Regions from separate parts of the Candidatus Thiodiazotropha sp. CDECU1 genome, predicted to be linked through region 3. Evidence: predicted binding sites of a transcription regulator. Region 3 holds the regulator's gene; each other region holds the start of a gene.
What was found. Region 3 encodes FliA, which starts transcription of late flagellar genes. Its sites were predicted from a motif close to GCTAAAGTTNNNNNNNNNNCNGCCGATA; they were not measured.
Positions count from the first base shown of each region.

Region 1 (7,931 bases), 1.1 Mb from region 3:
TTGGTAGCCCTGCCATAAGTGCCTGGAGTACCGGGCGAAACCCCCAGCACCAACTGCACATTGGATCGTGGATATAGTAGAGATGAGGCATGCCGGTCTTATTTCGAGCGCTTATAGGATATGCTATAAGAGTATATCCGACTCGAGAATTATGATTGTCGATAGATTTTATGGTATGAGACAGTACACTGGCTGTAAGGCAGAATTCAGTTGAAATCCGCGCTCCTGGCAAAAATATCGTTCTGGTTGATAGTCATCGGCAGCATGGCATTACTGACACCTGAACCGGCCTGGCCGGAGTGGTTGGCGCGTATGTTGCTATCAGCCGGTGTCGCCCTCGGCGTTACCACAATCGGTGTCCTGATATGGCAGAGACATGGCGGCAACAGCGAAAAATGAGATTGTTTGACGATCAGGCCGATCCCTAACCATTAATCGCTTTCCAATATCTGTCGTTCAACCCTGTTGAGCAGTCCTATGATCTTGGCAGACAGGGGTTCGATCTCGTTGTAGAGCATTTCTGCCCTGTCCGTGTCGCCACTCTCCATATGGCTGATAATCTCTTTTATCAAGGCATGTAGCTGCTGATGAGGCTGTTCAATGGCATGGATCTCTGATATTTCGCTATACCGACTGAGTGCTTCAGAGTAGTACCATTTACCAAGGGCGCAATCATGGTGTGAGACAGCCTCCGCGTGGGTCAGGGATTGTTTACCATCGAGGAAGGAGCGCACCCTGGCCTTCCATGCCAGATGGGCAGACTTTGCCGAGCTGAAATCGAAACTTGAATCACCGGAAAATTTAAATTGTTGTACAACGCGTTGTAGATCAGAGGCAAGATTTCCCAAGTCGTTGGCGGTTTCAGAGGTGTCTTTGGCATTCTGGGATGTCTGTTTGCTGTTTTCACTGATATTGGTGATGTTTAGGTTTATCTCTTCGACCACCGAACACTGCTCCTCTGCAGCTGTGGCGATTTGGGTATTCATTTCGTTGATGGTCCCGATCGCTTTGTTTATCTCGCTGAGGGAGTGAAGCGTCTCCGATGCCTGCAGCACCCTGTTATCCACGTTCTCTCTGCCGGCGGCCATGACCGATACCGCTTGTTGCGTGCCGTTCTGCAACGCCTGTATCATAGTCTCAATCTCACCCGTGGATTGATGGGTGCGGTTGGCCAGTCCACGAACTTCATCGGCTACAACAGCAAAGCCGCGTCCCTGTTCACCTGCTCTTGCGGCTTCGATGGCAGCATTGAGGGCGAGTAGATTGGTCTGTTCAGCGATACTTTTGATCACATCCAGGACAGATCCTATACTCACGCTTTCCTGTTCCACTTGCAGAATTGTTTTCTCTGCAAGTTCCACTTCATCTGCCAACGCCTGAATTGCATCCGCAGTCTGCTTAACGATCGTGCAGCCGGATTGCGCCTCGGTGGAGGCTGCTTTGGTGGCTTCTTCCGCAACAGATGCATTTTTCGCTATATCCGAGATACAGTTCGCCATCTGGTTCATGGCTGTCGCCACCTGTTCTGTTTCATGTTCCTGCTTCTGGATACGTCGGCTGATGTGGCTGGTATTTTCTGATGTTTGGGCGACAGCGCTGATAACCGATTCAGTCGATTGTGCCGTCTGCTGTATCAGGATACGGATCTTGCCGACAAACTGATTGAAGCTTGCAGCGAGTAATCCAAGTTCATCATTGCCTTTCTGATCAAGCTGTTTCATCAAGTCGCCATTGCCATTGGCTATGTCTTGCATGGTCCTGACCGCATCCAGAATCGGATGGTAGATGAGTCGTGTCGTCAACCAGCTTATGAACAGCCCGATTATCAGGCCAAGCAGCAAAAGACTGGATACAAGTGTAGTGGTTGAACTTGTATCCTCAATCAGACGTTGACTGGTTTGTGAAATCGTGGACTCATGGTGTGCCACAAGCTGACCAAGCTGTTGATCGATTATTGTCAGCAGGGGAGTTATCTGGCTGCGTACCAGCCATGCATCACTGCGCCACTTATCACTGCCGTGAATCTCTAGAAGCTCTTTATAGTGGTTATCAAATTGGGCCAGATTATGCGTGAATTGTTCGATGGAATCATATTGATCCAGGGTCAGCAGATCACTTATCCCATTGAGCTTGTCAACGAGTTTTTTTGCTCTTCCAAGGTAGAGGTTCAGGTCGTTTATATTTGATTCATTGCGAAAGGCGAGATAGCCCCGGATACCATTCATGATATTGCTCCAGGCATACCTCAACTCGGTAAGATCATTCAAAATCTGTTTTCGTTCTTCGTCCGCGGGTTCCTCCATTTCAGATATAATCATCTGAGATGTGAGTTGCATCTGATTACGGCTGATAGGATTAATATGCTCATTCGCATAGGCAATGCCAGGGAAGTTACCCTCATATGTCGCTGTCTGGCTGAGTAAAGCCTCAGCAGTCTGGTCGAACTGCTTTACTTCATCGTTCAGCAGCACGAGCAGTTGAGATGCGACGTTATCCTTCGCCTCTACACTTTTTGTTATAAGTGATTGAAGAATGTAATGAGTCTGCTCCTTTTTAGTTGAAAAATCCTTTAAATGAGTATCTTCCTTTGTCAGGAGATAGAATCCCAGAGACTCTACAGACTGTTTTAAACTACTCGCGAGGTCTTTAGTCAAGATCAACCTTGGCTGGCTTTTAAGCACCACACCATTCACACTCTGTTCAACATTACTCAAGCTGATGAGGGTGAAAATAGACGAGACACCAAGCACGCAGAGGATGAGCCCGAAGCCAAACCACTGCTTTGTGCGGATCGATAGGTTGTGCAGAATTGACATGATCTTTTCCCTGATATGGACCATTCCTACTCCAAATCCATATGCTGTTTTTTAATATGTATAGCGCTGTGAAACATTGTTCACGTGCTAGCTGTGTAATTATTACAGTGAACCAGGGGTTAAATATGATGCTCCAATATCAAACCCATATACTCCTTGGTTGCAGGATATATCGTCTTCGAAATTTAAAACTTTAGAGTGTGGCAGGCCGAGTTGGCTTGAAAAAAAACACCTTGTGAATAATGAAATATACTTCAATATCATAAAGCTAATGATATTTTATAAGAATATTATTATGTCGATAGGAGGAATGGCGTTCCGCAAAATGCCGGATCCGTCTATCGCGCTGCTGACACTGACTGGGTAATACGCAACATCATGAGACTTTTAAAAAGATCGGATTTTCTCTATCTCGTACCAGCACTGATCTTGTTATTGGTTTCAGCTGGCGGGCTTGCGAGAGGTGGATGGCTTGAGACAATGGAGACTGTCCATACTGCACCTGCATTGAATCTTAAGGATCTGGACGGGGTAAGCTATCGAATAAGTGATCTCAAAGGCAAAACGGTTTTAGTCAACTTTTGGACAACCTGGTGCCCACCCTGCATTGAAGAGATGCCGTCGTTGATAAGACTGGCAGCGGAGATGAGCCAGGAGGAATTTGTCATCCTCGCCGTCAATGTAGAGGAAAACAAGCGTCGTGTCAGTAACATAGCAAAACGCTTGAATGTTACTTTCCCTGTCCTTCTTGATCCAAAAAGAGAGGCGGGCAATGCATGGAAGGTTAAGGTCTTTCCCAGCAGTTTTCTGGTGGATGCCCAGGGGCGCTTACGCCATAAGGCAATTGGTCCGGTTGAGTGGGATAGTGATGAGATCACTTCGATTGTTAACCAATTGATACAGGAGTAGGGTGCGTTTGGCAACTTCCTATGTTGTGCTGAATAGCTTTGGGATCACTCGCATCGAAAATGAGTGTTGAGGATGTGAAGTGAAATAACGTGTCGATTTCTAAAAAAAAAAAAGAATATGAACTGGATCACATATTAATACCTACCTAGGAATAAATTTCCCAGTCATCACTTCATCTTAAGTCACTCTTAATCTTGCTTTGCTACTTTTTGGGATAACCTGCCCAAATTAATAAATGCCGTCTCTGTGATGTCGGACAAAAAGTACATAAAAACAATTAGATGGAATGAACACACTAGTCAGTGGCAGCTATTGGTCGGGGGATCATTGCAAGTAGTGTGCAATAACAACAACAGCACAAGACCGCCAGGATTGACAACCTGCGAGTAATAGAAACCATACAGGCAAGTGGAGGAGTTTGGTTATGAAGTGCAATCAATTACTACCCAATAAAACTTATCGCTTCGTAACATACGCGATTTCATTAATCCTCACGTTGGTTGTTGCCACGGGTAATACCTGGGCAAGTGATGATGATGAAGAGCGGGAGTACAACAACGAGAGGTACAGCAACGAGAAGTACAGAAGTGAGGAGGATAAGAGCAGCAAGGATGAGGACAGGGATAATTCTGAAGATGAGGAAAACTCAGAAGGGGGTGGTGGCAACGGCCTGGCGCTGCGTCCTAAGAATACCTTCAACATCATGATGAACTATGAACTCGGTATGCACTGTACCGGTTTCGAGTTCGCCTATTGTTGCGTGCTGCCTCCTTATAACTCGATCCTGGCCCAGGTTGTGAAGACGCAGCAGAGTGATGAGGGCCAGACAGCCTTTGCGCGACTCCTGGAGGGGGACCCCGCTGAAGGTCTCGATGCCCTGGGACGACAGACTGTACTGCGGGATCCCGATCTCGATGCAAACGGGGATTTCCAGAAATATGTCCTCGAGTATTGGCATGAAGCACAACCACGGGAAACTCGTCCCAACGTCGTACCCCAGACTTCGACACTGATCAGCGCCACCGAGGGCAATTCACTGCTGATGTGGAACACCCTCGCCGATTCCGCGGCGGTCAATCCGGACGGTTCGTTGGTGCTCTCGGGCCAAGACGGCAACCCGACCTGGAACGGTGTCAGCGGCGCCATGCTGGGTGACGGCGATTTCAATGATCCCACCGACGACTACTGGAATGCGGTCTGGAATCACCTCTATATCTACGCCGACCTGGAAGGCTCCAATCCCACCGGTTCGACGGCTGAGTCCGATAAGATCCGGCTTGGCGTAACCGGCCACATCGAGTATCCGGACGATTGCGGTGCCGGTCTGCACCCGATGGGACCGGTCTCCCACCCGGATGGCGTACCGACCAATCCTGCTGTACTTAATGATTGCGGCGGTGCTTCCAAGGGCAATGTACTGACCTTCTCCGGCGAGCACGGCACCGTTGTCTATACCCAGATGAAGGTGCTGGAGAACCTGCCGATCACCCTCACCTCGCCACGTATCTGGGAGGCCCTGGGGCTTCCCCTGACCCCGTTCGAGGACTCCATCAATTTCTTTGCCGACCCGGGCGCGATGTTCGAAGACTCGGTGCGTCCTTTCGTGGCGATGAAGGCCAGGTTGCGTCACTACGATGAGAATGCCTATGGCGGTATGGGTGATCCGGTGCTGCAGAATGGCGCGCCGGTGGAGGGATTCGGCACCGCGCCCATCGATATCCCCAACTGCGAACGTTGCCACTCAGAGGTGGATACCACCAATTCACCCCATAAGAGCGGTGATGAGATCTGGTCCAAGGTTCAGCAGGAATATAACTTTTGGATGAGTTACTACAACATAGGGCCAGGCGACTCGGACTGGTATCCGCGCCTCAAGAGTGCCGCCATCAGTATTCTCGGCCTGCATGACAAGAACCAGGGTACTGGATTCCTGGACAACTACCCGGCCTGCGGCACACCGGCGGAGTGCGATGCACTGGCCGCCGATCTGTCGGCGGAGAACAATCGTCCCGTATTCGCCCAGAGCACCCGTATCGGTAATACCACCGTGCTCTGCCAGCGTTGCCATGCGGACAATGTCATTGCGGTGGTCAAATCGGCATCGTTCACCGATGATGATGGGAGCAGCAAAGTGATTCTGCCCATGTCCGAGGCGATTCATCAGACCCATCGCGGTGTCGGCGAGGGTGGCCCCATCGCCTTCAGCGACAGTCTCGGCCGCTTCGGCGGTTGCCAGGGCTGTCATCCCGCTCACCGTTCCAATGGCGACATGGCCGGTTATCCTATTACCGAAAGTGGCGACAACTTCTATGCCAGTACGGATAACCGTCTGGGCGCGGGCGGCTGTTTCGTCGGCCGTGACGTTCACTCCAATCCATTCAAGGATATCGACGGTGCGGGAACCCCTGAACACTTGACCGCCATTGGTGAATGGTTGCGGGATAATGTCTCCCGTAATCAGGCGGGTCTTGCGGGCAGCGATCGCGACGACCGGGGTATCTGGTGCACCAATTGCCACAACCAGCTGAGCCAGGAGATCTGGAAGCAGGAGAACATGGAGAGCCTGATAGATGGCATACCCGGTCCAGGGGCGAGCAACATACGCGCCCTGGCCTCATTGGATGATATTGCCGCTGCAGTTGGGGTAGATACACAGCAGGCCCTGGACTGGCTCGATCCTCGGGATCCCAATGTGTTCCCTGAGGACGGTGCAATTCGTACTTCGGAAGAGACAATGGCCATCTGGCGCCGTGATCCGGGTCTCTGCGCCTACCTGGGTGGCAGTACCGATCCGGCCATCGACGCCAAGTTGGCCACCATTGAGGTGGCTGGTGACGCCACCGCATGTACCACAGGTGCAGCGGCACCAGGTCCCGATTGTGATGGTGATGGTAATGCGGATTTCCAGATCTGCGGTAGCTTCGATGGGGATGGCGACTTCAGTGTCAGCATCCTGGACTTCTGTACCACCGACGACTGTGTGACCGCTGCCCAGCAGACCCTGAGCGGATCGATGGCGGCCCCGGTACCCTTCTCGGCGGCAACCGATGGACGCGACCACTGGCTGGCTGCCGGCGAGCCCCATTGCGCCGATTGTCACACCGCGCCCTATGTGGAGCCGAGTGGTCATCAACCGGGTAATGACCATCCACCCTTCAACTATCCGCGCAAGGCTGGACTGATGCGATACTCCCGCGGTCATCGGGACATCACCTGTCAGGGTTGTCATGAGTCGATCCATGGCCTCTATCCGGTCGCTCCCCATCTTGAGCAGGGACCGGGTGTGGACGGTGTGGATGCCACCACCTATGCCCAGGCGGCCTATCTCAACAGCGATGACAGCCACGGTCCGCTGAAGTGTGGTTCATGTCATATGTACGATACCCTGGCCGACAATGTGGATGCCCAGATTCCTGTACGGGTCTGTGAGCCGGGTGAAGATGGCGGCAACTGCGATAATGGTGAGGGTATGCATTTCGACGGCAGATCGATCGCCAGCGACTTCGATGCGGCGGTCAGTTGGGCCCATACTTTCACCGATAATCACGATCCCCGTGAAGACTTCTGTGTCAACTGTCATGAGAACGAAAACGACGAAGTCAGTGCCTCAGAAGGCGAGTGGCTGGAACATGCCATGAAGGGTCGGGTATCGCGCAAGACCATGGATCAGGTGGAGGAACTTATTTCGGGTGAGGTATTCGGTACCACGGATCCCCGCAACACCGTCTGTCAGGGTTGCCATGATGATGAATGGCAAGAGGTGGCCTGTAACGGTGAGGATGGTCAGGAGTGGAAGCTCCACCTCTCCGAAGGTCGGGTGTCGGAAAGCGTTTGGGAGCATGTCTCCCAGGATCGCACCGGCTCCACCTGCGGTTGGTAGCAGGCGGAAAGGTCAGCTGTCATATTGGCGGATGGCAGTTGCATCTGGGAGGGGGGATCTCGGTCTCCCCTCCCAATCGCTTCGCAGTCGTCAGCCATTTTTAGGGTGAGTAGCATCATTCAACGATTATAAATATCCAAAGACCTGTCTTATCGCCGATGTAGCATACAGTTGGCTGGAACAGGTCATTCGGAGGCAAAATGAGAATTCCTGTAACACTGATGGCCGCTTGTCTTCTGGCCACTTCCGCATGGGGAGACACGGCTGCTGAGCCGGCACAATCCGATGCCAATGTCCTGGCCCGGGTTGGCGATCGGATCATCACC
Region 1 covers NZ_OY734020.1:1,645,460-1,653,390, forward strand. Annotated here, with positions in the region: gene R2K28_RS07510 (DsbA family protein) at 1-91, opposite strand, end outside; gene R2K28_RS07515 (hypothetical protein) at 211-399, shown strand; gene R2K28_RS07520 (methyl-accepting chemotaxis protein) at 432-2,816, opposite strand; gene R2K28_RS07525 (TlpA family protein disulfide reductase) at 3,195-3,725, shown strand; gene R2K28_RS07530 (hypothetical protein) at 4,150-7,605, shown strand; gene R2K28_RS07535 (peptidylprolyl isomerase) at 7,806-7,931, shown strand, end outside.
Region 1: the regulator FliA is predicted to act here: its motif matches at 2,987-3,014, upstream of R2K28_RS07520 (methyl-accepting chemotaxis protein).

Region 2 (7,931 bases), 1.2 Mb from region 3:
CTACAAGGTCGAGCCCTACGTCATGAGTGCGGATATTTATGGTGCAGCGCCACACACGGGGCGGGGCGGTTGGACCTGGTACACCGGCGCGGCGGGCTGGATGTACCGATTGAGCGTGGAAACACTTCTGGGCCTGCAGCTGGAGGGCGACCATCTGCGTATTGCACCCTGTGTCCCGGTCGATTGGGAGTCGTACAAGATTCATTATCGCTACCGCGACACCTACTACCATATCACCATCCAATGCGGTGGTGAAAAGTCAGATCACGTGACCCGTGTGACGATGGATGGCTTGGTGGTGAATGAGACCGGCCTGATACCCCTGCTGGATGATCGCCAGGAGCACTATATTGAGGTGACGCTGAGGTAGCGGCATGGATTCGCGCAGAAAACCGCAGGAACCAGAGAATCAGAAATACATGGCAGGTAATTTCGCCTGCCGGATTTGAATCAGGAAAAAAGCGGATATGAATGTGCATTCTATTAAACGAAGTATACCGGCAGGCAATGATGAAGCTTCACTTTCCTAACCCAAGCCGCTATTTTGATGAGAAAAGCAGCCGCATTCTGTTTTGGGGATATGACCGTACGATTGAGGTTTCTTTCTTTTTGGAGGCGGCTGCCCTCAAACGGCTCTCTCCCAAGATGAATAGTACCGAGACGGATTTATTGAAGGCATTCGATACTGCTCGGGAGAGGATCTGTGAGGTTGCGGATAAGGTCTATGAGCGTGGTGGAGCTGGTAAAGGAACCTATGCTTACGTCCTGGCTGCGGGAGATTTCTGAGGGCTGTGTCTTGTATGAGTTGCACTAGGAATTTGTCTGACTTGATGTGGTGGCTGATCAGATGGATACAGATCGGTAGAGTAATGTAGGGGTCGCCCAACTCCCTCGAGAACTTATTGATCAATGGTACGCATCCTGTGCATTGAAGACGCTGGGGCGTGGTGTTGTTGCCCTATTATAATAGCATTGGTTCTATGCAACCCCCCTTAGTAACTTCCTTTCTATGGGGGTTTGGGAAACGCCAGTGGGTGTTCAGGTAGGCTCGTTTGAATTCACTCTTCCTCTGTACGAGTAACCATGGCAAAGTGGGGCAGTGGCTACAAGGCCAGGGGTGCCGATGCACCGCGAACGCCCTCCGAACTGCGAGCGTCGATGACATGGGTGCAGAGGCTCAAGTGCGTGTTCAATATTGACATCGAGACTTGCGGTGCCTGCGTCGCCGCCATGAAAGTCATCGCCTGCATTGAAGATCCGGCGGTGATCAAGCAGATCCTCGATTATCTGAAGCACAAAGCCGAAACCGGCGGATCCAGAGCACTACCCGAAAGCCGGACGCCACCAGTTGGACTGCACGATGGGCTGTTTGACTGACAGCCCGAAAATCAAAAGTTCCAACCAGGATGCTGCGCTCACGCCACTGCGGCAGGGATTCGCCGTGCCGAAAGTCGGAAATGGATGGAGCCGCTTGTGGGAGTGGAGGGTAAGTTTTCAGTGTTGCTGGCTCCCTGTCAGCCGTATTCGGAGTGGATTGCATGGTTGTCAAAAGAGTCAACAGCAGTCAGAAGCTGTTGGACGTGTGTAAAAAGGGTGTTTATTCTTTCGCGTATACTTTTTTGAGTATTTTGCAGGATTTTCTGAGCATGGTATTTTTCAAGGTATTATCAATTAACGGGAAAATAAGTCGTTGAAAATAAAAGCTAAAAAAGGCTTATTTACAATAGAATGGGAGTGACAGGAACTGGCGGGCACTGGCTGGCAACTGCGGGCAACAAGCATTTATCTATGCAGATAGAGAACAATATGAGAACATCGAGCGCTCCATGGAATGGAGAACGATATGCTTCAAGCCGCGATCACGACCGGTCGCCACACAGCCCCTCTTATAAACGGCACCGGCCGGAACAGACCCTCCTATACCAGATCATTGAACAATGCTACCCGGAGTTCAGGGATGTGATGGCTATGCAGGGCAAGTCGTTGCCCCTGCATGTGCAACAGGAATTTGCCGATTACCTCAAATGCGGGCGGTTGGAACACGGATTCCTGCGGGTGCAATGCACCCACTGTCATCATGAACACCTGGTGGCATTCAGTTGCAAGCGCCGTGGATTTTGCCCCAGCCGTGGCGCCAGACGCATGGCCGAAAGCGCAGCGCTGCTGGTCGATGAGGTATTACCGAAGCAACCGATACGCCAGTGGGTGCTGAGCTTCCCATTTCAATTACGGTTCCTGTTCGCCAGCCGTCCGCAACTGATGGGGCGGGTACTGGGGATCGTTTACAGGGCCATATCGTCCCATCTTATTAAGAAGTAGGGATTCACTCGAAAAACCGCGCAGACTGGTGCGGTGACGCTGATCCAAAGATTCGGCAGTGCGCTCAATTTGAACGTGCATTTCCACATGCGCACCCAACCAGCAGGAATTGACAGAGCTGGTGCATACGATCAGCCATCGGGTTGCCGGGTTTCACACTTCTCTACACGGCACAGCAACAGAAGGATAGGCCGCCTGGCGGCCTGTTGCCTGAACTAAGCCGGAAGGACGGGAAGGCAGTGGAAGCGGGCGGATTCAACCGAAAATCCAGTAGATTGAATAGATTGAGGACGGATAGACGGATGATTCAGGCATATCCAGGCCCTAGTTATCTGCCTTGATATACATGGGTGATAGCGGTTATTCTCCTTATACTTTTATATAGATAAGCCGGGATTATTGTACATCACCCCCCCGATTGGTGAATATCGATCGTGCGCCCCCACCAATTTGGCAGAAAAAAATACACAGAGCCTCTTCGTCTAGTGAAGCATATTGAAGCACGGTTTCCTTCCCGCTTCTGAAAGAAGACTGCAATTTGTAATCTCGCCGAGGGTGACTGTGTGATCACTCATTACTTTCGTAACAATCGCTTAGAATTGACGGAGAGGACAGATGGCAGTTAGATGAAACGCTTCAATAAAGCAGCCCTTCCAAAGTAGCCGCCAGCTCTTTTGGTTCGAATTTCGGAACATACGCATCAGCACCCACGCCCTTGCCCAGGCATTGATTAGCCTCAGCGGTCAAAGATGAGTGCATTACTACCGGTATATCCTTAAACCTATCATCGCTTTTAATTTTTCTCGTTAAGACATAGCCGTCCATTTCAGGCATCTCGACATCTGTCAGGATGAAATTTACTGTGTCAGTTATCATCACACCATCTGCGTCTGATTTCTCCGCTAGCTCGTTTAACTTATCCCAAGCTTCTGCACCGTTTCTAACGCCTATGTGCAGAATACCCATGCGATCAAGTGTACGTTTAATTTGGCTTCTTGCCACACTTGAATCATCGGCAAATAAGACAGTTATGCTGCTGCGACCCTTATGAGGCTCAATACCACTATATATATTTTGGTCTTCGTAAAAGCCGGCAGTTTCAGCGAGTATTTTCTCCACGTCCATAATCATGACCAGACGCTTATCCTGTAACTCAGAGACAGCGGTTACAAGACCACTCATCTGACTTGTAATCATTGAAGGAGGCGCTTTGACGTCATCCCAGTTCAAACGCTCTATTGTGTCCACTGCGTGAACTAGAAAACCTTGTACATGCTTATTGTACTCTGTGATCATGAGGATATTAGGCTGTTCTTCAGCCTGAAGATTACAGAACTCTGAGAGGTTGATTACTGGCACCATACTGCCTCTCAAGCTCACCATACCCTCTACTGCCTTCGGCATATCAGGGGCTTGCGTTATCTCAGGTATATGCATAACTTCCCTGACCTTAAACACATTGATACCAAAAACTTCCTCACGCCCGCTTGTTACATTTTTACCCAAGCTGAACAATAAGACCTCCAACCTATTAGTTCCAGCAAGCTGAGTTCTCGCATCAATAGATTGCATAAGCTTTGACATATCTCCCCCCAGACTAAACCGTGAATTTCATGGCAAGTTTATCCAGACTTACAGCAAGCTGGGCCTGCTCACTACTTGCTTGTGATGTCTCCTCAGCGCCCTGTGCAGATTCAGACGAGAGATCACTTATAGCAACTATGTTGCGGTTGATCTCCTCGGCCACGGTACCCTGCTCCTCTGCAGCAGTGGCTATCTGTGAATTCATCTCCTTTATACGGGCCACCGCATGGCTGATCTCGTTGAGTGCCTCATCTGCTCGTTCAACCTGATGCAGGCTATGTTTGGCTTTATCCTGTCCTTGATTCATTGCCGCTCCCGCATCCTTCGCACCCTGCTGTAAGCGCTCTATCATGCCCTGTATTTCCTGTGTGGATTGTTGAGTTCTACCTGCCAAGGTACGTACCTCGTCAGCCACTACGGCGAATCCCCTGCCTTGTTCTCCCGCTCTCGCCGCTTCAATTGCAGCGTTGAGCGCAAGCAGGTTCGTCTGTTCTGCGATCCCTCGAATAACGTCGATTACCGCACCTATACTGTCACTCTCTGCCTCCAACCTTTGAATTACATCTGCAGCCAGTTGAACCTCTTTGGCCAAATCCTCCGTCGCAGTAAGTGCGCTAGCAGCCACTGAAATCCCCTCGTTAGCCTTTTCATCTGCGTCATGTGCTGCTCCATCAGCCATTCCGGCATTCCGAGCTACGTCCTGAACGGTTATAGTCATCTGATTCATGGCAGTTACAACCTGTTCTGTTTCGGATTGCTGTTGCTTTATTCGATGACTTGTTTCGCTGGTTATAACCGAAGTCTCCTCAGCCGCAGAAGCCAACTGTATAGTCGAAGCTTTCAACTCTGTAATAACACTCCGGAATTTATTACCTAGGTCATTGAATGCGCTAATAACTTGCCCAAGCTCGTCATTTGATGATGATTCACATTGAATTGTAAGATCCCCCTCTGCCATTCCATTAGCAGCGTTATTTAGCTTTTTAACTGTCTCTGAGACACTTCGAATGGTTATAACGGAGAGAAATATGAGAAAACCAACACCAGCTAGAATCAGGCAAATGAAAACAATGCCAATCTGGTGATCGCGCTCCATAGCTTTTTCGTACTCCGAATTTGCAACATCAAGTTGTAATTGCCAAAGATCCTCAGCAACTTTATGAGCAGCTTCAAATGCCGGGTTTGTCTTGCTCGACAAGTGAATAGCGGAGTTTAAGTAGTCGCCACTCTCGATATACTTTATTACCGGCCTCAAACCATCATTAACAAATATGGCGCGCTTTTGAGTGAATTTCTGCGCCAGTATTTCCTCGTCCGGTGTCAGATATGTCGACATATACTCTTTCCAGACTTCATCGATAGTTTTTATATTTTGATCTACCTTTTTTAAATGTAGCGACACATTATGCTTATGCAGAACAGCGGTTTTTGAGTTGGGATCATGCTGAAGGGAGAAGAGCAACTGACTTCGATTTTCCCGCATTAATTCAATGATCTGACTGATCTGGCCAGTCGGTATCAGTCGATCCTCGTAGACAGTTTTCATTGACGCTTCTCCGCTCTTCATTGCGTATATGCCTAGCGAACTAATGACAAGCATGACTACCGCAGCAAATCCAACTAAAAATATCAGACGTGCACGAATAGTTATTTGATTCATCAAGCCCATAATGCTACCCCCTTACCAAAGAGTGATATTCGTTATTCGACGTTTGAACAAAAATCGCGGGGATTGGGCGATTGAACACAAGCAGAATGCTAGGTGAAGGACGGGATCTGGGACCTTCGGGTGACTTAAAACGAAGTAGCGACCGGACCCAGGGAAACTTTACAAATAATAAAGCAGAATTATCCAGGGAAATACCCCTTTTGAGCTGTCCAATAATCGCACGAAAAATAGGGTTTTATAACTCAAAAAGATAGAGCAATGAGAAGCCTTCGTCATCACAGTTTTTTTACATCGCACCAAATCTTCCGGGTTGCCATATTTACACTAAGAGCTGCACCTGCATCATTTTCGACACTCAGATCAATCACAGACCGAACTAACATAATGAACCGTTGTGCTTTATGGTAGTAGATTACAAATCTGGTAAAAAAGTTACTTTAAGTACGGGTGGCAAAACAATACTGACAGTTCTTACTACAAACAAATAACATCACTGATACTTCAGTTAAACCTAACCATGCGCCTCTACATTATCAGCCACAACACAGCACATTATCTTCGGTGATCTCGATAATCAGGCTGTCAGGCAGGAAGTCCTGGGCGATCAGATGCTCAAACAGCTGTTTTCGAAAGCCGGTATCGTTTAACAACCGCACCGAGAGGTTTAGAGCAATCGCCACTTTTTTCTGATAGTGACGATGTTGCTCCCGTTGAAACTCTACCGCCTGTTCAATCAGCGAGGACATCACGCTGGTAAAGAGCCGGCCGTCTTTTTCCAGCACCGAGAAGGGGTCGCTGGACCAGTCCTGGCCCGCGACCGGGACCACGTCGGTATGGCCCGACAGCTCATCATGCCTGGTTGATCTGCGACTCCACGCTGTTCAATAAGCCGATGATGGTTTGTGACAGGGGTTCTATCTCCTGGTAGACCGCCTCTGCCTGTTGGTCTTTGCCAGCCTCCTTCAGCTTGATGATCTCCTGAATCAGGCGATGCAGTTTGCTGTGGGGGGCTTCGATATCCCGCATCTCGGCGACCTCGCCATACCTTTCCAGCCCTTCGCTGTAGTACCACTTGCCGAGGATGCAGTCGTGATGGGAGACAGCCTCCTCATGGGACAAGGCATCTCTACCGTCCAGGAAGTCGCGTAGGCGTGCTTTCCAGGCCAGATGGGCCGACTTGGCGGCGCTGAAATCGAGCCCGCCGTCACCGGAGAACTTGAACTGCTGGATGACTCCCTGCAGATTGGCTGCAAATTGACCCAGCGAGCTGACGGTTTCCGAAGTCTGCTTGGCGCCCTGGGCAGTCTGCTTGCTGCGGTCGTTGATATTGAAGATGTTCTGCTTGATCTCTTCAGATACGGCACGCTGTTGTTCCGCTGCGGTGGCGATCTGGGAGTTCATGCGATTGATGGTATCGACCGCCTTACTAATCTGGTCCAGGGAGTTGAGAGTGTGACTCGCCTGGGTCACGTTCCGGTCCACTTTTTCCCGGCCGGTGGCCATCACCGCAACGGCCTGTTGGGTGCCGCTCTGCAGTGACTGGATCATGGATTCGATCTCGCCGGTGGATTCGTGGGTACGGTTGGCCAGGCTGCGCACCTCGTCAGCAACCACGGCAAAACCGCGGCCTTGTTCGCCAGCACGAGCTGCCTCAATGGCGGCGTTGAGCGCCAGCAGGTTGGTCTGCTCGGCTATGCTTTTGATTACATCGATCACCGTGCCGATATGTTCGCTCTGTTGCTCCACTTCCTGGATGGTCCGCTCCGCCTGCTCCACTTCTGTTGCCAGTTCATTGATGGCGTCGGCGCTCTCCTGCACCATCTGACGACCGTTCAGGGTCTCCTGATTAGCTGAGCCGGCTGCTTCCTCAGCGATGGCGGCGTTTTGCGCTACTTCGGTGATACTACTAGCCATCTGGTTCATGGCTGTGGCCACCTGGTCGGTCTCCTGCTCCTGCTCCAACACGCGTTGAATGATCAGGCGGGTGTTGTCCGAAGTCTGTGCCACTGCACTGATGACCGACTCGGTGGAGTGGGCGGTACGCTGTATCAGGTTACGGATTTTACTGACAAACTGGTTAAAGCCCTCGGCAAGTTCACTGAGTTCGTTTTTGCCTTTACTGTCGAGAGCAATCATCAGATTGCCTTCACCGTGTGCAATGTCCTGCATGGTGTCCGCTGCGAACACGATGGGTTTGCAGATGGCGCGTGAAATCAGCCAGCTGATCAGCAGTCCCGCCAGCAGACCGAAGATGAGCAGTCCCAATACCAGCCTGTCGACTGAATCGGCTGTATCCATTAACTGCTGACTGGTCTCTTTGATGGTTGTCTCTTGATGCTTGACCAGATCAGCCAGGTCG
Region 2 covers NZ_OY734020.1:3,928,709-3,936,639, reverse strand. Annotated here, with positions in the region: partial or broken gene R2K28_RS17995 (GH36-type glycosyl hydrolase domain-containing protein) at 1-370, shown strand, start outside; gene R2K28_RS17990 (DUF1488 domain-containing protein) at 472-786, shown strand; partial or broken gene R2K28_RS17985 (IS91 family transposase) at 1,078-1,377, shown strand; partial or broken gene R2K28_RS17980 (transposase zinc-binding domain-containing protein) at 1,807-2,467, shown strand; gene R2K28_RS17975 (chemotaxis protein) at 2,956-3,903, opposite strand; gene R2K28_RS17970 (methyl-accepting chemotaxis protein) at 3,917-5,572, opposite strand; gene R2K28_RS17965 (hypothetical protein) at 6,106-6,399, opposite strand; gene R2K28_RS17960 (methyl-accepting chemotaxis protein) at 6,422-7,931, opposite strand, start outside.
Region 2: the regulator FliA is predicted to act here: its motif matches at 5,709-5,736, upstream of R2K28_RS17970 (methyl-accepting chemotaxis protein).

Region 3 (7,931 bases):
CGAGGCCTTTGGTGCCTTTGTCATCGGCGGTAACTATGCGGTGGGCCTGGTGGTCTTCCTGATCCTGGTGATCATCAACTTCGTGGTTGTGACCAAGGGTGCAGGGCGTGTTTCTGAAGTCAGTGCGCGCTTTACCCTGGATGCCATGCCGGGTAAACAGATGGCCATCGACGCCGACCTCAATTCCGGTCTGATCGATCAGGATGAGGCCAGGACCCGGCGCGAGGATATCGCCCGTGAAGCAGATTTTTACGGTGCCATGGACGGTGCGAGCAAGTTCGTTCGCGGGGATGCGATCGCGGGTATCCTGATCCTTTTCATCAATATCATCGGCGGCCTCTCCATCGGCATGGCCCAGCATGGTCTCGATTTCAACACCGCCCTGCAGAACTATGTGTTGCTGACCATTGGTGATGGTCTGGTGGCACAGATCCCATCATTGCTGCTTTCCACTTCGGCGGCGATCATCGTCACCCGGGTGGCCAGTACCCAGGATGTGGGTGGGCAGATTGTCAGTCAGCTGTTTACCAGTCCCAAGGCACTGTCGATAGCGGCGGCGGTGCTGTTTCTGATGGGCATAATTCCAGGGATGCCCAATTTTGCCTTTCTTACCCTGGCAGCGGCAGCGGCGGCAGGGGCTTGGATGATCTGGCAGCGGCAGATGAAACCTGTGGAAGAACCGGTTTTGGAAGAGCCGGTCGAGCAACCGGAACAGCGGGAACTGAGTTGGGAGGATGTGCAACCTGTGGATTTGATCGGCCTCGAAGTGGGTTATCGTCTGATCCCCCTGGTCGATCGCAATCAGGGCGGGCAGCTGATGAATCGCATCAAGGGTGTCAGGCGCAAGCTGTCACAGGAGATCGGTTTCCTGATTCCCTCCGTTCACATCCGCGACAACCTGGATCTCAGTCCCAACAGTTATCGAATTTCCATCAATGGGGTATCTGTGGCGCTGGCGGATATCTTTCCGGACCGGGAGATGGCGATCAATCCCGGTCAGGTGTTCGGTGAGCTGCAGGGAACGGTCACCAAGGATCCGACCTTCGGTCTGGATGCCATCTGGATCGATCCGGAACAGAAGGACCATGCACAGACCCTGGGTTATACGGTGGTGGATGCCAGTACCGTGGTGGCGACCCATCTGAGTGAAATCCTCCAGTCCCATGCCAACGAACTGCTGGGCCATGAAGAGACACAGCAGCTGCTGGATATGCTGGGCAGAACCGCGCCAAAGCTGGTGGAAGACCTGGTGCCGAAAGCACTTTCATTGAGCGTGGTGACGAAAATATTGCAGAATCTGCTGACTGAGCATGTGCCGGTGCGTGATTTCCGCACCATTGCAGAGACGTTGGCAGAGCAGTCACAAAGAACCCAGGATCCGGGCGCGTTGACAGCTGCAGTCCGGGTGGCTCTGTCACGGGGAATCGTGCAGCAGCTGATCGGGGCCTCTGAAGAGATCCCGGTAGCTGTTCTGGATCCAACCCTGGAGCAGCTGCTGCAGAGAACGCTGCAGGCATCTGAAGAGGGACAGGCGGGATTCGAACCGGGTCTGGCAGAGAGATTGCAGAATGCGCTTTCCGAAACCTCTGCGGCAATGGAGACCCAGGGTCAGGAGAGTGTGTTATTGGTGGCGGCCCCGATCAGGCCCTGGATGGCTCGCTTCGCTAAACATGCTGCCCCGAGTATGCATATCCTCTCCTACAACGAGATACCCGACAATCGTCAGATCAAGGTGATCACAACCATCGGTAATGGGGGAAATGAGGACTGATACTACACACCCCAGTACCGAATATGAGATAGTAACCACAGGATTAGTGTTGAGATGGGTCTCAACAGGTTGCGCTTGATTGACCTCGGTAAGGATTAAAACAAATGGTCATGTTAGTTATAAAAGGGTGGTCAGCCGAATCTGCATGGCTGCAAAATGAGAGCTGGTCACAGATTGATTATTGCCAAAGGCTCTACCACTGCACCTATTTGAGGGGTAGAGCACTGAATTGCACAGCTGAATCACTGCTTAAGCGGGAAGCATGTGAGTTTCAACTGGTGAGTCGGGAGCACGCGGAGGCGCTCACCTACACCCTGGAGTCTGCAGGGGCTCAATTCGAGATCAAACACCTGTGGCCGGAAAAAGTCATATCACTCGATCTCTATCGCAAGGGTACAGAGGTCAAAACGATCACCCAGGCAATTGCTGACGCCAGGTAAAACTCCCCTCTAGCGATCTCAGCTGAAGTTCTCTTCGACCAGCATGTCAATTTTCTGTGTCAGGCATGATTATCAATCAAATCAGTGCCGAAACCTTGGCGGAGTAGTCCTGGGGAGTCAATTGACTGGCGTCTTAAACAGCCCTGACGGAGCTCCGACATGTTCGCATCGGATCTTCCAACCTATTGTATTAAAAGAAAATAAATAATTAATTCCGATCTATTCATGATTGGAACAGTTTTTGCAAACATAGTAATAAACCCTCAGTGGGAGTGAATGGCCTCTACGACAGCCGGCAAGGACCGGTGGCGTGGAAACAGAGCCGGAGAGTGGATTGGCAGGTTGAATGGCGCAAGCTCAATGCAGGGCAATCGCCGGGGAATGCGGACTATGAAGATAAGACGTTTTTTTGCCTCTGATATGCGGCAGGCCCTACGCCAGGTGCGTGAGGCGCTGGGTGCAGACGCAGTCATTCTCTCCAACAAGAACGTGCAGGGCGGGATTGAGTTGGTGGCCGCCGTGGACTACGACGAATCCGCATTCGACACAACTCAGCCAACAAGCATCGAATCTGATCCTCGAACATTGACCGATGACAGTGCCAGCCTCTCAAGCGCAGCCAGATCAGCTTACCTGAACAACACCGTTTCAGATCAGTCTGAAAAGCCCAAGCAAGACTACCGTGATTCCAAGCCGGCTCAGAGGCAGGAACAGCCTCGAGTCGAATGGAGTCAGGATCCGGTATTGAAGGAGATGCGGCGTGAGATGCAGGCACTGCGTCGTATGATGGAGAACGAACTCTCTGAGCTGACATGGCGTGATCTTGGACATCGTCGCCCCCAGACACAGGATTTAATCCGCCGCCTGATGGCATTGGGTCTGGATGCGGGTCACTGTAAGGAGTTGGCCTATCGTGTCGAGGACGCCGAGACACCCGAACAGGCATGGCGCCAGGCCCTGACCCAGCTCGGTGCTGAAATACCAGCCGTAAAGCAGGATCTCCTTGATGAGGGCGGCATCCTTGCCCTGGTGGGGCCGACCGGTGTCGGCAAAACCACCACCATTGCCAAGTTGGCCGCCCGATTCTGCCTGCGTCACGGTAACCGCCATCTCGCATTGATATCGGCCGACAGTTACCGGATTGGTGCCCAGGAGCAGTTACAAAACTATGGCCGCATCCTGGATGTGCCGGTTCGCAGCGTCACCACTCCGGAAGAGCTGAACAACGCCCTGCACGCCTTTGCGGATAAGCGTTTGGTCTTGATCGATACCGCCGGTATGGGGCAGAGAGATCTCCAGCTGACGGAACGCCTGGCACTATTGAGCAAAGGAAACCACCCCGTGAAATCACTGCTTACGCTCTCTGCAACCACCCAGCGGTCAGCCTTGAGTCATGCCATTCGAGCATTTGATATCGTCAGTCCGATTGGTGTTGTCTTGACCAAGATGGACGAGGCAGCTTCCCTCGGGGGCGTGCTTTCAGCTGTTCTCGAAGCAAAACTGCCGTTGGCCTTCGTTACCGATGGTCAGCGGGTACCGGAGGATATACACAACGCCTATGCGGATAGGTTGATGAAGCATGCAGTGGAGCTATCCGAACTTATGGGTGGCAGTCCAGATGAGGAGTATCTGGCGATGGCTTTCGGGGGAATGAATGAACATGCACATGTCTGAACAGATCGAAGATCAGGCAACAGGGTTGCGCAGGATGATTAACCCGGAACCGGTGAGGGTGATTGCTGTCACCGGTGGTAAGGGTGGTGTGGGCAAGACCAGTATTTCTGCCAATCTGGGGGTCGCCTTCGCCGAACTCGGTCGCCGGGTAATGCTGCTCGACGCCGATTTGGGATTGGCAAATCTGGACGTACTCCTCGGTTTGCACGCAGAGCGTAATCTGTCCCATGTGATGCAGGGTGAATGCTCACTGGAGGATGTTTTGGTCACCGGGCCCAAGGGAATGAGGGTTGTCCCTGGTGCTTCCGGAATCCAGCACATGGCTGAGATGACCCCTGCCGAAAATGCCGGTTTAATCCAAGCCTTCAGCGAAGTTGCCAACGATGTGGACGTTTTGCTGATCGACACGGCTGCCGGCATTTCCGATCTGGTGATCAGTTTCAGTCGTGCAGCGCAGGAACAGATTGTTGTGGTATGTGATGAACCCGCCTCCATCACGGACGCTTATGCCATTATCAAGCTGCTCAACCGTGAGCACGGAATTAGTCGTTTCCGAATCTTGGCTAATATGGTAAAGAGTGTGCAAGAGGGGCGTGATCTTTACAATAAAATGTGCCGGGTAACCGATCAATACCTGGACGTTATGCTGAACTACATGGGCAGCATTCCTTATGACGAACAACTCCGCAAAGCGGTGCGAAGCCAAAAACCGGTTGTAGAGGCCTATCCACGTTCACGAGTAGCACAGGCATTCAAGAATTTGGCCAAAAAGGCCGATAACTGGCCTGTACCCTCGGGTGTCAGTGGCGATTTACAGTTTTTCGTCGAACGATTGATCCAATTTTCTAGCCAATACGGGGAGGTATGACGGTGAGCGGCTTAGCGACATACACCGCCATGCAGCAACAACAGAACTATGATGATCTGGTGGATCAACATGCCGGACTGGTGAAAAGGATCGCTTATCACCTGATGAACCGGTTGCCACCGAATGTTCAGGCGGATGATCTGATTCAAGCGGGGATGTTGGGCCTGCTCGAGGCGAGCAGAAACTACGACCCCACACAGGGTGCCAGTTTTGAGACCTATGCGGGTATCCGCATACGCGGTGCAATGCTGGATGAAATTCGACGCAGTGACTGGACACCGCGCTCTGTTCATCGCAAGGCGCGCATGGTTGCTGAAGCGATGCGGGAAATCGAGAACCACGAGGGCAGAGATGCGCGTGATGTAGAGGTGGCCGATGCCTTGGATATGAGCCTTGAGGAGTACCATCAAATCCTCAGGGATTCAACGGGTTGTCGAATTTTCAGTCTGGATGAGTTGACCGCAGTGAGTGATGGCTTCCCGGTTGCCAGGGAAGGATCTGCAGATACACCATTCGATGGATTGCAGAAAGACGCCTTCAAGAAGGCATTGGCGGATGCGATTGCTGGCTTGCCCGATCGTGAGCGGCTGGTTATTGCCATGTATTACGATGATGAGATGAATCTTCGTGAAATCGGGCATGTACTGGGTGTGAGTGAGTCTAGGGTTTGTCAAATACACAGTCAGGCGACACTGCGTTTGCGGTCACGACTGACAGATTGGCTTTCATTGGTACACGACGAAGAGTAATGGTTGGCCTGTGATTCGTTGACGGGACGTCAGCACTAACAGGATGGAGGTAGCATTGGACAAGAATATGAAGATCCTCATTGTGGACGACTTTTCCACCATGCGGCGTATTATCAAGAATCTATTGCGTGATCTTGGGTTTAACAACACCCAGGAGGCGGATGATGGTCTCACGGCACTACCCATGCTACAGAGTGGGAATTTCGATTTTCTTGTCTCAGACTGGAACATGCCGGGAATGACAGGTATCGATCTGCTGAAAGCGGTCAGGGCGGATGATAAGTTGGCCGCATTGCCGGTATTGATGGTAACAGCGGAATCTAAACGCGAACAGATCATCGAGGCGGCACAAGCAGGTGTAAACGGCTATGTCGTTAAACCTTTCACTGCCACGACCTTGGAAGAAAAGATCAACAAGATCTTCGAACGCGTGGGTTAAATTGAGGCTGTGTCTGGAGTAAAAAATGGGACAACAAGACAACCAACAACGATTAGAGATTGCAAAGTCCCTCGTTATCAGCTTGGAAGCCGGTGATGATGCGGAATCCGAGCGATTGATAGGTAATCTGACACAAGCAAAGAAAAACGACGACCTGTTCCAAGAGGTGGGTCGCCTGACCCGTGAACTGCATGAAGCCATCAACGGTTTTCTCCTTGATGCCCGAATCTCCGATATGACCAATGTGGAGATTCCGGATGCCAAGGAGCGGCTCACCTATGTCATTACCATGACCGAGCAATCCGCGAATCGGACGCTCACTGCTGTCGAGCATAGTATTCCTCTGATCGAGAAGATTGAACAGGGATCTGCTGAACTTGCTGAGCAGTGGGAGAACCTACGTTCCCAATTACTCAACAAAGAGGATTTCAAGGAGCTGAGCAGTTCACTTTCAAGTTTCCTAAAGAGTACGCAGAGTGATGCCGGTGAATTGCACAAAAACCTGTCTGAAGTGCTAATGGCTCAGGATTTTCAGGATCTTACCGGCCAAATTATTCGCAAGGTCATCACCCTTGTTCATGATGTGGAGGAGAAACTGGTCATGCTGGTGCGTATCACCGGTAGCAAGCTGGAAGATCCCGAACAGAATAAAGACCAAGCTGAAGTGCTTGCGGGACCGGCTATTCCAGGTCTGGATCAGGGCGAACAAGTGACAAACCAGGACGATGTGGACGATCTGCTCTCCAGCCTGGGGTTTTAGTTATTCAGGTTAGGACCGATATAGATTTCAACAACATTCGGTAAAGTTCGGTGATCCACCGGGAGCATTAGATGAGCATCGATGTCAACGACGAAATCCTTCAGGATTTTTTGGTCGAGGCTGGAGAGATACTAGAGCTGTTGAGTGAACAGCTTGTGGACCTGGAGCAGCAACCTGATGATTTCGATCTGCTAAATGCCGTATTTCGCGGTTTTCACACGATTAAGGGCGGTGCGGGATTCCTATCCATAGATCCCTTGGTGGAAGTCTGCCATCGGGCCGAGGATGTCTTCAATATACTGCGCCAGGGACAGCGTAGTGTGGGTCCGGATCTCATGGATTCTGTACTTGAGGTGCTGGATATTGTGAATGCCATGTTCGAGCAGGTACGCGAAGGTATTATGCCGGAACATGCGGATCCGGAACTGATCGAGCGACTGAATAAATTTGCCGTGCCGGAAGGAGAAGAGGAAGAGGAAGAGGAAGAAGAGGCCGCTGCAGAGGAGTCGGCTGATGATGAAGCAGTGGAGGAAACAGATACAGCGGTGGCGGTTGAGGCAGAGGCGGAGGCAGAGACATCAGCGGAGAGTGTGCCGTCTTCATCGGATGATATAAGCGATAACGAATTCGAGTCCTTGCTGGATGCGATTCAAGAACCTGCCCAAGCCGGCAAGGATGACAATATATCCGAGGATGAATTTGAAAACCTGCTGGATGAACTGCACGGCAAGGGTAAATTCACGGGTAAACCCAAGGCAGAAGATAAGGCTAAGAAACCTGCAGCCTCTGATGATATTTCCGAGGATGAGTTCGAGGCCTTACTTGACGAGATCCATGGCGAAGGCAAATTCAATCCCGATAAGCTGAGCAATGAGCAAGCACCCGCCAAGAAAAAGGCCAAGCCGAAAAAAGCGGCAAAGCCCCCTGCAGGTGATGACGATATCAGTGAAGATGAATTTGAAGATCTACTGGATCAGATCCATGGTGCGGGGAAGTTCGATCCGCATAAGATCAAGTCGGATGAGGATGAAACGACCGAGGGTAAAAAGGCACCAAAGCCTGCGCAGAAAATGCCCCCCAAGGGTAAAGCTAAATCCGCAGCCAAAAAATCTACTGCCAAAGCGGCAGCCAAGCCTGCGAAAAAGTCGGCGCCTGATGCAAAAACAGCACCCGCCAAGAAACCTGCCGCAGAGGCTAAACCCAAGGCGGCACCCAAGGCTGCCAGCAGTA
Region 3 covers NZ_OY734020.1:2,725,031-2,732,961, reverse strand. Annotated here, with positions in the region: gene flhA (flagellar biosynthesis protein FlhA) at 1-1,771, shown strand, start outside; gene R2K28_RS12445 (hypothetical protein) at 1,882-2,211, shown strand; gene flhF (flagellar biosynthesis protein FlhF) at 2,602-3,885, shown strand; gene R2K28_RS12435 (MinD/ParA family ATP-binding protein) at 3,872-4,753, shown strand; gene R2K28_RS12430 (RNA polymerase sigma factor FliA) at 4,756-5,502, shown strand; gene cheY (chemotaxis response regulator CheY) at 5,570-5,941, shown strand; gene R2K28_RS12420 (protein phosphatase CheZ) at 5,967-6,701, shown strand; gene R2K28_RS12415 (chemotaxis protein CheA) at 6,773-7,931, shown strand, end outside.